Regions from separate parts of the Vibrio orientalis CIP 102891 genome, predicted to be linked through region 2. Evidence: predicted binding sites of a transcription regulator. Region 2 holds the regulator's gene; each other region holds the start of a gene.
The links. Region 2 encodes CRP, which controls carbon source genes, mostly activating them, when cyclic AMP is high. Its sites were predicted from a motif close to TGTGANNNNNNTCACA; they were not measured.
Positions count from the first base shown of each region.

Region 1: VIA_RS10240 (glycogen/starch/alpha-glucan phosphorylase) is a predicted target of CRP. The motif match lies at 999-1,014, and genes of this name have one in related genera.
Region 3: VIA_RS06580 (NupC/NupG family nucleoside CNT transporter) is a predicted target of CRP. The motif match lies at 916-931, and genes of this name have one in related genera.
Region 4: VIA_RS20035 (CTP synthase) is a predicted target of CRP. The motif match lies at 1,044-1,059, and genes of this name have one in related genera.

Region 1 covers NZ_ACZV01000004.1:1,498,473-1,500,681, forward strand. The annotation lists gene malT (HTH-type transcriptional regulator MalT) at 1-624, opposite strand, end outside; gene VIA_RS10240 (glycogen/starch/alpha-glucan phosphorylase) at 1,150-2,209, shown strand, end outside.
Region 2 covers NZ_ACZV01000003.1:60,851-63,059, reverse strand. The annotation lists gene VIA_RS02400 (DUF1338 domain-containing protein) at 1-336, shown strand, start outside; gene crp (cAMP-activated global transcriptional regulator CRP) at 548-1,180, opposite strand; gene VIA_RS02390 (phosphoribulokinase) at 1,422-2,209, opposite strand, start outside.
Region 3 covers NZ_ACZV01000004.1:690,854-693,062, reverse strand. The annotation lists gene VIA_RS06590 (hypothetical protein) at 94-537, opposite strand; gene VIA_RS06580 (NupC/NupG family nucleoside CNT transporter) at 1,060-2,209, shown strand, end outside.
Region 4 covers NZ_ACZV01000005.1:2,056,024-2,058,232, reverse strand. The annotation lists gene mazG (nucleoside triphosphate pyrophosphohydrolase) at 184-996, shown strand; gene VIA_RS20035 (CTP synthase) at 1,145-2,209, shown strand, end outside.

The DNA of each region.
Region 1 (2,209 bases), on a different contig from region 2:
TGCCGTTGTGTCATCAATGCCATCGGCGACTCGCTGATTGAAAAATCGAGTGGTTTCTTCGGTATCAAATGCCAGCAATTCGTCACCAATTTCGATCATTAGATCGCGGACACGTAGGTTCGCGGTGCCCAGCGGCGGCGCTGCGCGACTGGTAACAACCAAAGTTAAGTTGTCAGGCATATGCTTTAAGAAAAAGCGCATTGCTTCGTGGATTTCATCATCACTAATCAGATGATAGTCATCCAGTACTAGGTAACACTCTTGGTGGAAGCTCGAAATTTCGGTAAAGACTTCACCGAACAGAGAATGAAGGGAAGAGAACTGACGCTTTTCGGCAAGTTTCTGCGAATTTGGACAACTGCCATCCGTCGCTTTATTAAGGGCTTGCAGTAGGTAGTTCATAAAGCGGAACGAATCGTTGTCGCTTTCATCAATACTATACCAACCGACATGTGACTTATCAGATAACCATTGAGCCGCCATTGTTGTTTTGCCGTAGCCCGCTGGAGAACGGAAAAGTACGAGCTTATAACAAGGCGCTTGTTGCAGAAGGTCTAAAACTCTTGGACGAACAATTGCGTTGTGCAGTCGTCCGGGACGCGTCAATTTCGAAGGAATCCACATATTTCTATTCCCTATTCCACCATAGTGTACAAAAAACGACCGTAATCGCTGATGGGTAGGCATGTTACTTGAGAAGCCAAGTCTCGGTTATCGGCCAAGGGTGGGATTTTTGGTTGATTCACACTTTGTGCTGAACTACGCCCCGTAAATGTGATGGGAGTCACTTAAAAGAATGGATGGTAATGAGGTTTAAACACGTGTTTGCACCAAAAGTTATGAAATTTTCATTAGAACGTGAATCTTAATGTGATCGAGTATGCATATTAATCAATTGAGTATTTTGTAAGACACGTAAGTTTAATACATCAGTTGTAGGGTAAATTCGTTGGCGGTGTGATCTCAATCACCAGGACTCTGACTTGTTAAAAATTTAATGAGAGTTAGATCACTGAGTCTTGGTTAGTACGCCCTCTACGCCCTGTGTCCTCCTCCCAATACGCCGTCTAGGTAGGAGGATGTTTCGAAGATTATATCCATGCACGATATGTCACAGATGGATTAGAACTAATAAGTGAGATTTCTCTGATGAAACCTACGCAACAGAAAAAATTTGATAAAGCTGCATTCCAAGAAAGTGTAAAGCAACACTTATCGACTACTTACGCGAAGACCGAAGCAACCGCAACGCCGCGTGATTGGTACTTAGCGATGGGCCGTGCACTGGCTGAGCTAACAACATTAGATCTTCTTAAGACTGAACAAGATCCTAAGATTCAGAACGCGAAAAGCGTTAACTACTTATCTCTAGAATTCCTCATCGGTCGCCTAACCGGTAACAACCTAATCAGCATGGGTTTGTACGAGCAAATCACACAGGCGATGGAAGAAATGGGCCGCAACTTAACTGACCTATTAGAAGAAGAGCGTGATCCTTCACTAGGCAACGGTGGTTTAGGTCGTCTAGCGGCGTGTTTTATGGACTCGTGTGCCGCGCAAGAATTCCCAACTGTGGGCTACGGTCTGCACTACGAATACGGTCTATTTAAGCAATCTTTTGAACAAGGTCGCCAGAAAGAAGCACCGGACGCATGGCGCGGTGTAGAAGGCTACCCATGGGAAGTCGCTCGCCCTGAATTGGCTCAAGAAATTGGCTTCTACGGCCATGTTGACGTTGAATATGTCAACGGTAAAGAAGTACGCAAATGGGTACCGGGCATGACAGTGAAAGCGATGCCTTGGGATCTGCCAATCGTGGGTTACGAATCAGACACGGTTTACCCACTGCGCCTTTGGGAATGTCAGGCCATTGCCCCATTCTCACTCGCTAGCTTTAACAACGGTGACTACTTTGAAGCTCAGCACTCACTAATCGATGCTGGCAACATTACTAAAGTACTTTACCCGAATGATAACCACGAGAAGGGCAAGACTCTGCGTCTAATGCAGCAGTACTTCCACTCAGCAGCATCGGTACGCGACATTCTACGTCGTCATGAAGCGGCAGGTTACTCACTGGCGGAGCTACCTAAGCAAGAAACCATTCAGCTTAACGACACTCACCCAACGATTGCGATTCCTGAGCTGATGCGTATCCTGATTGATGAGAAAGGCCTATCTTGGGATAAAGCGTGGGAAATCAGTGCAA
Region 2 (2,209 bases):
TGGCTAGCGGCGCATGGCTATGGTGCCAACCACTTTACGGTTAGCGTCAACCAACTGAATGCATTTGAGGAAGTCGTGGGTGTCAACAATCACCTACGTGATGCTGGCTTTACCATTAACGAGTTTGGTGGTGAAGTGAAAGGCTCTCCAGAGGTACTGCTAGAACAATCTTCGACTATGGCGGATAAAGTTGCAGTGCAGTTTACTGAAGGGACTGAAATCATCCCCGGTGGTTTCTATGAGTTTGCTAAGCGCTATCCAATGACAAATGGTGAACTTTACCCAGGTTTTGTTGCAGCATCTGCAGATAAGATTTTCGAAAGTACCAACGGGTAAAAGTAGAAGTGAGAACGGACTTCTCCCTAGTGAGAGTATCCGTCATTCCATAGACCGACGAAGGAGGGAGTAGGGAATCTTCATCGGTTGACTTGGTTATTTAAAGAGATCCCCAACTCGGTCGTCCCTCCATCTCGGGGATGACGCAAATAAACAAAAAGCCACCAATGTCTCCATTGGTGGCTTTTAAAATTTTAACGGTTAATCGAAATTAACGAGTACCGTATACAACGATTGTCTTACCGTGAGCAGAGATTAGGTTCTGCTCTTCTAGCATCTTCAAGATACGACCAACGGTCTCACGAGAACAGCCAACGATTTGACCAATCTCTTGACGAGTGATCTTAATCTGCATGCCGTCTGGGTGAGTCATTGCGTCAGGTTGTTTCGCTAGGTTTAGTAGCGTCTGAGCAATGCGGCCCGTTACGTCTAGGAATGCTAGGTCACCCACTTTTTGGCTAGTCACTTGTAGGCGGCTTGCCATTTGCGCTGAAAGGCGCATTAGGATGTCTGGGTTAACTTGAATTAGTTGACGGAACTTCTTGAAAGAGATTTCTGCTACTTCACAAGGAGACTTAGCACGAACCCAAGCAGTACGCTCTTGATCTTCTTCGAATAGACCAAGCTCACCGATAAAGTCACCTTGGTTTAGGTAAGAAAGAATCATTTCCTTACCTTCTTCGTCCTTGATAAGAACCGCAACAGAGCCTTTAACGATGTAGTACAACGTCTCAGCTTTTTCGCCCGCATGAATTAGCGTGCTTTTTGATGGGTACTTATGAATATGACAGTGTGAAAGGAACCACTCTAATGTTGGGTCGGTTTGAGGTTTACCTAGAACCATAATATCTCACTTCCTCTGCAGGGTACGCTTGTCGCTTTCCATGTTTTAGCAAAGCCTTAAATAGGCCTACTAGGATAAGAGCACTTTACAAATGCTGCAAGCTATCTTGTGTTTCGGTAAGAAATAGTATCCTTTTTCGAAAACGATTTCTTGATTTTAATCGGGTCCAACGACGTATTTACTACGCAAAACTGTGCACATGATCACGGTATGAAAAGTAATCGTGTTCTAGCTGTGAGTATTAGCCAATTTTGCCCGTTTCGATTAATTGTTGAAGAATCGGTCGTACGATTAATTCCATCGCAAAACTCATCTTACCGCCGGGTACAACTATGGTGTTATGGCGCGACATAAACGAGCCATCAATCATTGCCAGTAGGTAAGGGTAATCAACATTTTTGATGCCGCGAAGGCGAATCACCACAAAACTCTCATCTAGGCTTGGAATGCCTTTGGCGTTAAGTGGATTTGACGTGTCGACAGTCGGGACGCGCTGAAAGTTAATATGAGTACGAGAAAACTGTGGTGTGATGTAGTTCAGGTAGTCATCCATTGAACGAACAATCGAGTCCATCACCGCTTCACGTGAATGGCCTCTATCGCGGGTATCGCGGACAAATTTCTGAATCCACTCAAGGTTAACGATCGGTACCATACCAATCAGGAAGTCGACATGTTGAGCGACATTAACGTCACCATCAACGACACCGCCATGCAGGCCTTCGTAAAATAGAACGTCTGAGTTTTCCGGTAGATCTTGCCAAGGGGTAAAGGTGCCCGGCATTTGATTGTAAGGGACGGCTTCGTCAAAAGTGTGTAGGTAACGTCGCACTTGGCCTGTGCCTTCTTGACCGTACTGACGAAAGAACTCCGCCAGACCACCAAAGTCATTAGCTTGCGGGCCAAAATAGCTGATATGACGACCCTGCTCACGCGCTTTACGGATTTCGACATCCATTTCTGGACGAGTGAAACGGTGAAAACTATCCCCCTCAACCCATGCTGGTTTAACGTTCATCATGTTGAACA
Region 3 (2,209 bases), on a different contig from region 2:
ATGGCGAGGATTGATTCGCTTGGTCAATAGCTAAGTTGATTAACAAATAGAAAGTGAAATGCCAATCGCAGAAGTGATTGGCATTTACGACGATTAAGACTGAGCGATTTGCGCGTATTGGCGTAGTAAGTCGGTTAACGTCGTTACCCATTCAAGCGCATTTTGTGGGCTCTGCTTAAGGATAACTTCGACGTGATTACAGTGAGTTTCTAACGGAATTGCACGTTCAAGATGGAAAGAAACAGTGTAAAAGTGCCACAGCAATAGACGCTGCATACGCAGAATGTTTTGCTCTTTGTTCTCTGACTCACTAAATAGAGCAGGGAGCTCACTGAGGGCAATCGCATTCATTCGAAGCATGGCATCAAACTGCGCTTCTTGCAGTTTATCTTCGTTTTCAGTTTCACTTTGCTCGAAAGTAAAAAGCTCCGTCATAGACTCTTCAGGAACAAGTCGATGAACCATACGAAGGCTAAGCTCTTCGAGTTCATCTCGAGGCATTACAGAGAGGGATTGATAAGTGTAATCGCGTTGCATGGTATTTCTCAGAGATGATAGTAGGGCGGGTATTCTAACGGCTCAGTCTCAGATTACCAGATATAGCAATTACGCTATAGGCAAAAAAATCCCCGCATGCCCGCGGGGAAACTTTATTGTTGTGCTTGCTAGGTTAGCCTATGACGTTGTTAGAGAACTTATTCTTGTCGTAAATCTCATTCCTTAAAACTAGAAGCTATTGATAACTTAGCCAGTAAATAATCAATATTTTTTCTCAAATACTCAAAAAGTGTGACGTCGATTCAACAAAGCTTCAATCAAATATTGCCATCAAATTTGTCAAGATGACGTTAAACAGAGGACTAGATTTAGTCATTTTGATTGAAAGATGAACGCTTGAACGTTTGCGTAAAAATATGTGATGAATATCTCACTTGTGGCGCTATACTTTCCGCCCGGTTGAGAGTAATCGCTCTACCAATACAAGCCGTCACACGGAATGGTGAATGACCCCACGGACAGGACCAGCTATCTATTCAATGCTTGTAGAGGTAATTTTAAATGAATGTGTTATTTGGCTTAATCGGTGTGGCATCTTTGCTGCTTTGTGCAGTGTTGCTATCAGAAAGTCGAAAATCAATTAACTGGAAAACAGTATCGCGCGCTTTGATGCTTCAGGTAGGCTTTGCCGCGTTAGTTTTGTATTTTCCTTTAGGCCAAGCGGCCTTAACATCACTAAGTGGTGGCGTTTCAAGTCTATTGGGCTTTGCCGATGAAGGGATAAAATTCCTATTTGGCGACTTAGCTAGCACTGGCTTCATTTTTGCGGTTCGCGTCCTTCCTATTATCATTTTCTTCAGTGCTCTTATTTCTGCCCTTTACTACCTAGGCATTATGCAAAAAGTTATCGAGTTTATCGGTGGCGGCATCCAAAAATTCTTAGGCACCAGTAAAGCAGAATCGTTAGTAGCGACAGGTAATATCTTCCTTTCACAGGGTGAATCTCCACTTCTTGTTCGTCCTTTCCTTTCTCGAATGACTCGTTCTGAACTGTTTGCTGTAATGGCTGGTGGTATGGCATCGGTAGCGGGCAGTGTACTGGGTGGTTATGCTGGCTTAGGCGTAGAGCTTAAGTACCTAATTGCAGCAAGCTTTATGGCGGCTCCGGGTAGCTTAATGATGGCAAAAATCATTGTCCCTGAACGCGATACGCCCGTTGATCAATCGGATATCGAAATGGATCAAGCGCAAGATAGCAACGTGATTGATGCCCTTGCAAGCGGTGCAATGAACGGTATGAAAGTCGCGGTTGCAGTAGGTACTATGCTTATTGCTTTCGTGAGTGTGATTGCAATGGTTAACACTGGCCTAGAAAGCCTAGGTGAAGTGGCAGGCTTTAGCGGTATTACACTGCAAGCGCTGTTCGGTTACCTGTTCTCGCCTTTAGCTTGGTTGATTGGCGTTCCTTCGAATGAAGTACTGATGGCAGGTTCATACATTGGTCAGAAGATCGTAATGAACGAGTTCGTTGCTTTCATCGATTTTGTTGAGCACAAAGCACTGCTATCTGAGCACACTCAAGTTATCGTTACTTTTGCACTGTGTGGTTTTGCCAATATTGGTTCTATCGCAATTCAGCTTGGCTCTATCGGCGTAATTGCTCCAGAGCGTCGCTCAGAAGTAGCAAACCTTGGTATCAAAGCGGTACTTG
Region 4 (2,209 bases), on a different contig from region 2:
CTAGATAAATGTCATTCCCTACAGTGAGGGACGAACGCGATAGGGAATCTCTTAAAGCGGTTAGAGATACCAGATTTGTTCATTCTTCACTCTTGAGGATGACAGATAATAATTAAAGGTGAGTGGTTTTGGCCGCTCACCTTTTTCTTTAGATAGAAAGAAAAGTTTAAAGGAACAGAGAATATGAGTCACCCAATTGAACAGTTAGAGCAGATCATGGCCAAGCTACGTGACCCAGAGAATGGTTGTCCTTGGGATATCAAACAAAGCTTTGACACGATTGTGCCGTATACCATCGAAGAGACTTACGAGGTGGTGGATGCGATTCAGAATCGCGATTGGCCGAATCTTAAAGAAGAGCTGGGTGACTTGCTGTTTCAGGTGATCTTTTATAGTCAAATGGCCAAAGAGCAAGGACTGTTTGAGTTTTCCGAAGTGGTTGAGACGGTCAATGAAAAATTAACTCGCCGCCATCCACATGTGTTCTCTGATACCGAATTTGAGAATGACGAGCAAATAAACGCTAATTGGGAAGCGGAAAAAGCCAAAGAGAAAGCCAAAGTAGGCAAACAGGAACAAAGTATTCTAGACTCAGTACCAACTTCACTGCCTGCTCTTTCACGTGCTACAAAAATACAGAAAAAGTGTGCCAAGTTTGGTTTTGATTGGGATTCATTAGGGCCTGTGGTAGGCAAGGTTCAAGAAGAAATCGAAGAAGTGATGGAAGAGGCCCTGCAAGTCTCAGTCGATGAGAATAAAGTCGAATTGGAACTTGGTGATTTACTCTTTGCTACCGTAAATTTAGCGAGGCATTTGGGTAAGGATCCGGAGGTTGCACTGGCAAAGGCCAACTTAAAATTTTCCAGACGTTTTAAGGGGGTTGAAGCGATAGTGGCAGAGCAAGGAAAACAACTGACTGATTTTAATCTAGAACAGTTAGATAGCTTCTGGGATGAAGTAAAATCACGAGAGGTCAGCCAAGAGTTAAGAGATTAACTCGCCACTCTCGAATTTGATTTGAAGCAAAAAATAAAAAATTGCAGTGTGATAGATTTCACGTTGTAGCGGAAAAGGGCTTCTGGTATATTTATATCCCGTCCAGAAGAAATCCATTTTCCCTCATTCAACCAATTTCAGGTTAAACATGACGACAAATTACATTTTTGTTACTGGCGGGGTTGTATCCTCTCTAGGTAAAGGTATTGCAGCAGCATCTCTTGCGGCTATTCTAGAAGCTCGTGGTCTTAAAGTGACTATGATGAAGCTTGACCCTTACATTAACGTTGACCCAGGCACTATGAGCCCGACTCAACACGGTGAGGTGTTCGTCACAGAAGATGGCGCTGAAACTGACCTTGACCTTGGTCACTATGAGCGTTTCATTCGCACCAAGATGTCTAAGCGCAACAACTTCACTGCAGGTCGTGTTTACTCAGACGTTCTCGCTAAAGAGCGTCGTGGTGATTACCTAGGTGCAACAATTCAGGTTATCCCTCACATCACTAACGCAATCAAAGATCGTGTAATTTCTGGCGCTGAAGGCCATGACGTTGCGATCGTTGAAGTTGGTGGTACGGTTGGTGATATCGAATCTCTACCATTTATGGAAGCGATTCGTCAGCTTGCTGTAGAACTAGGCCGTGAACGCGCAATGTTCATGCACCTCACACTAGTTCCTTACCTAGCAGCAGCAGGCGAAGTGAAAACTAAGCCAACCCAGCACTCAGTTAAAGAGCTGCTGTCTATCGGTATCCAACCAGACATCCTAGTTTGTCGTAGTGATCGCATGATCCCTGCAAACGAGCGTAAGAAGATTGCTCTGTTCTGTAACGTTCAAGAGAAAGCAGTAATCTCAATGAAGGATGTAGATTCAATCTACAAGATTCCTCAACTAATTAAAGCTCAAGGTCTAGATGACCTAGTATGTGCACGCTTTGGCATTACGGCTCCTGAAGCTAACCTGTCTGAGTGGGAACAAGTAATCTACGAAGAAGCGAACCCAACTGGTGAAGTAACTATCGGTATGGTTGGTAAGTACATTGAACTGCCAGACGCTTACAAATCAGTCAACGAAGCACTGAAACACGCAGGTCTTAAGAACCGTCTAAGCGTGAAGATCAAATACGTAGATTCTCAAGACGTTGAGTCAAAAGGTGATGAAGCACTAGCTGGCCTTGACGCAATTCTTGTTCCTGGTGGTTTTGGCGAT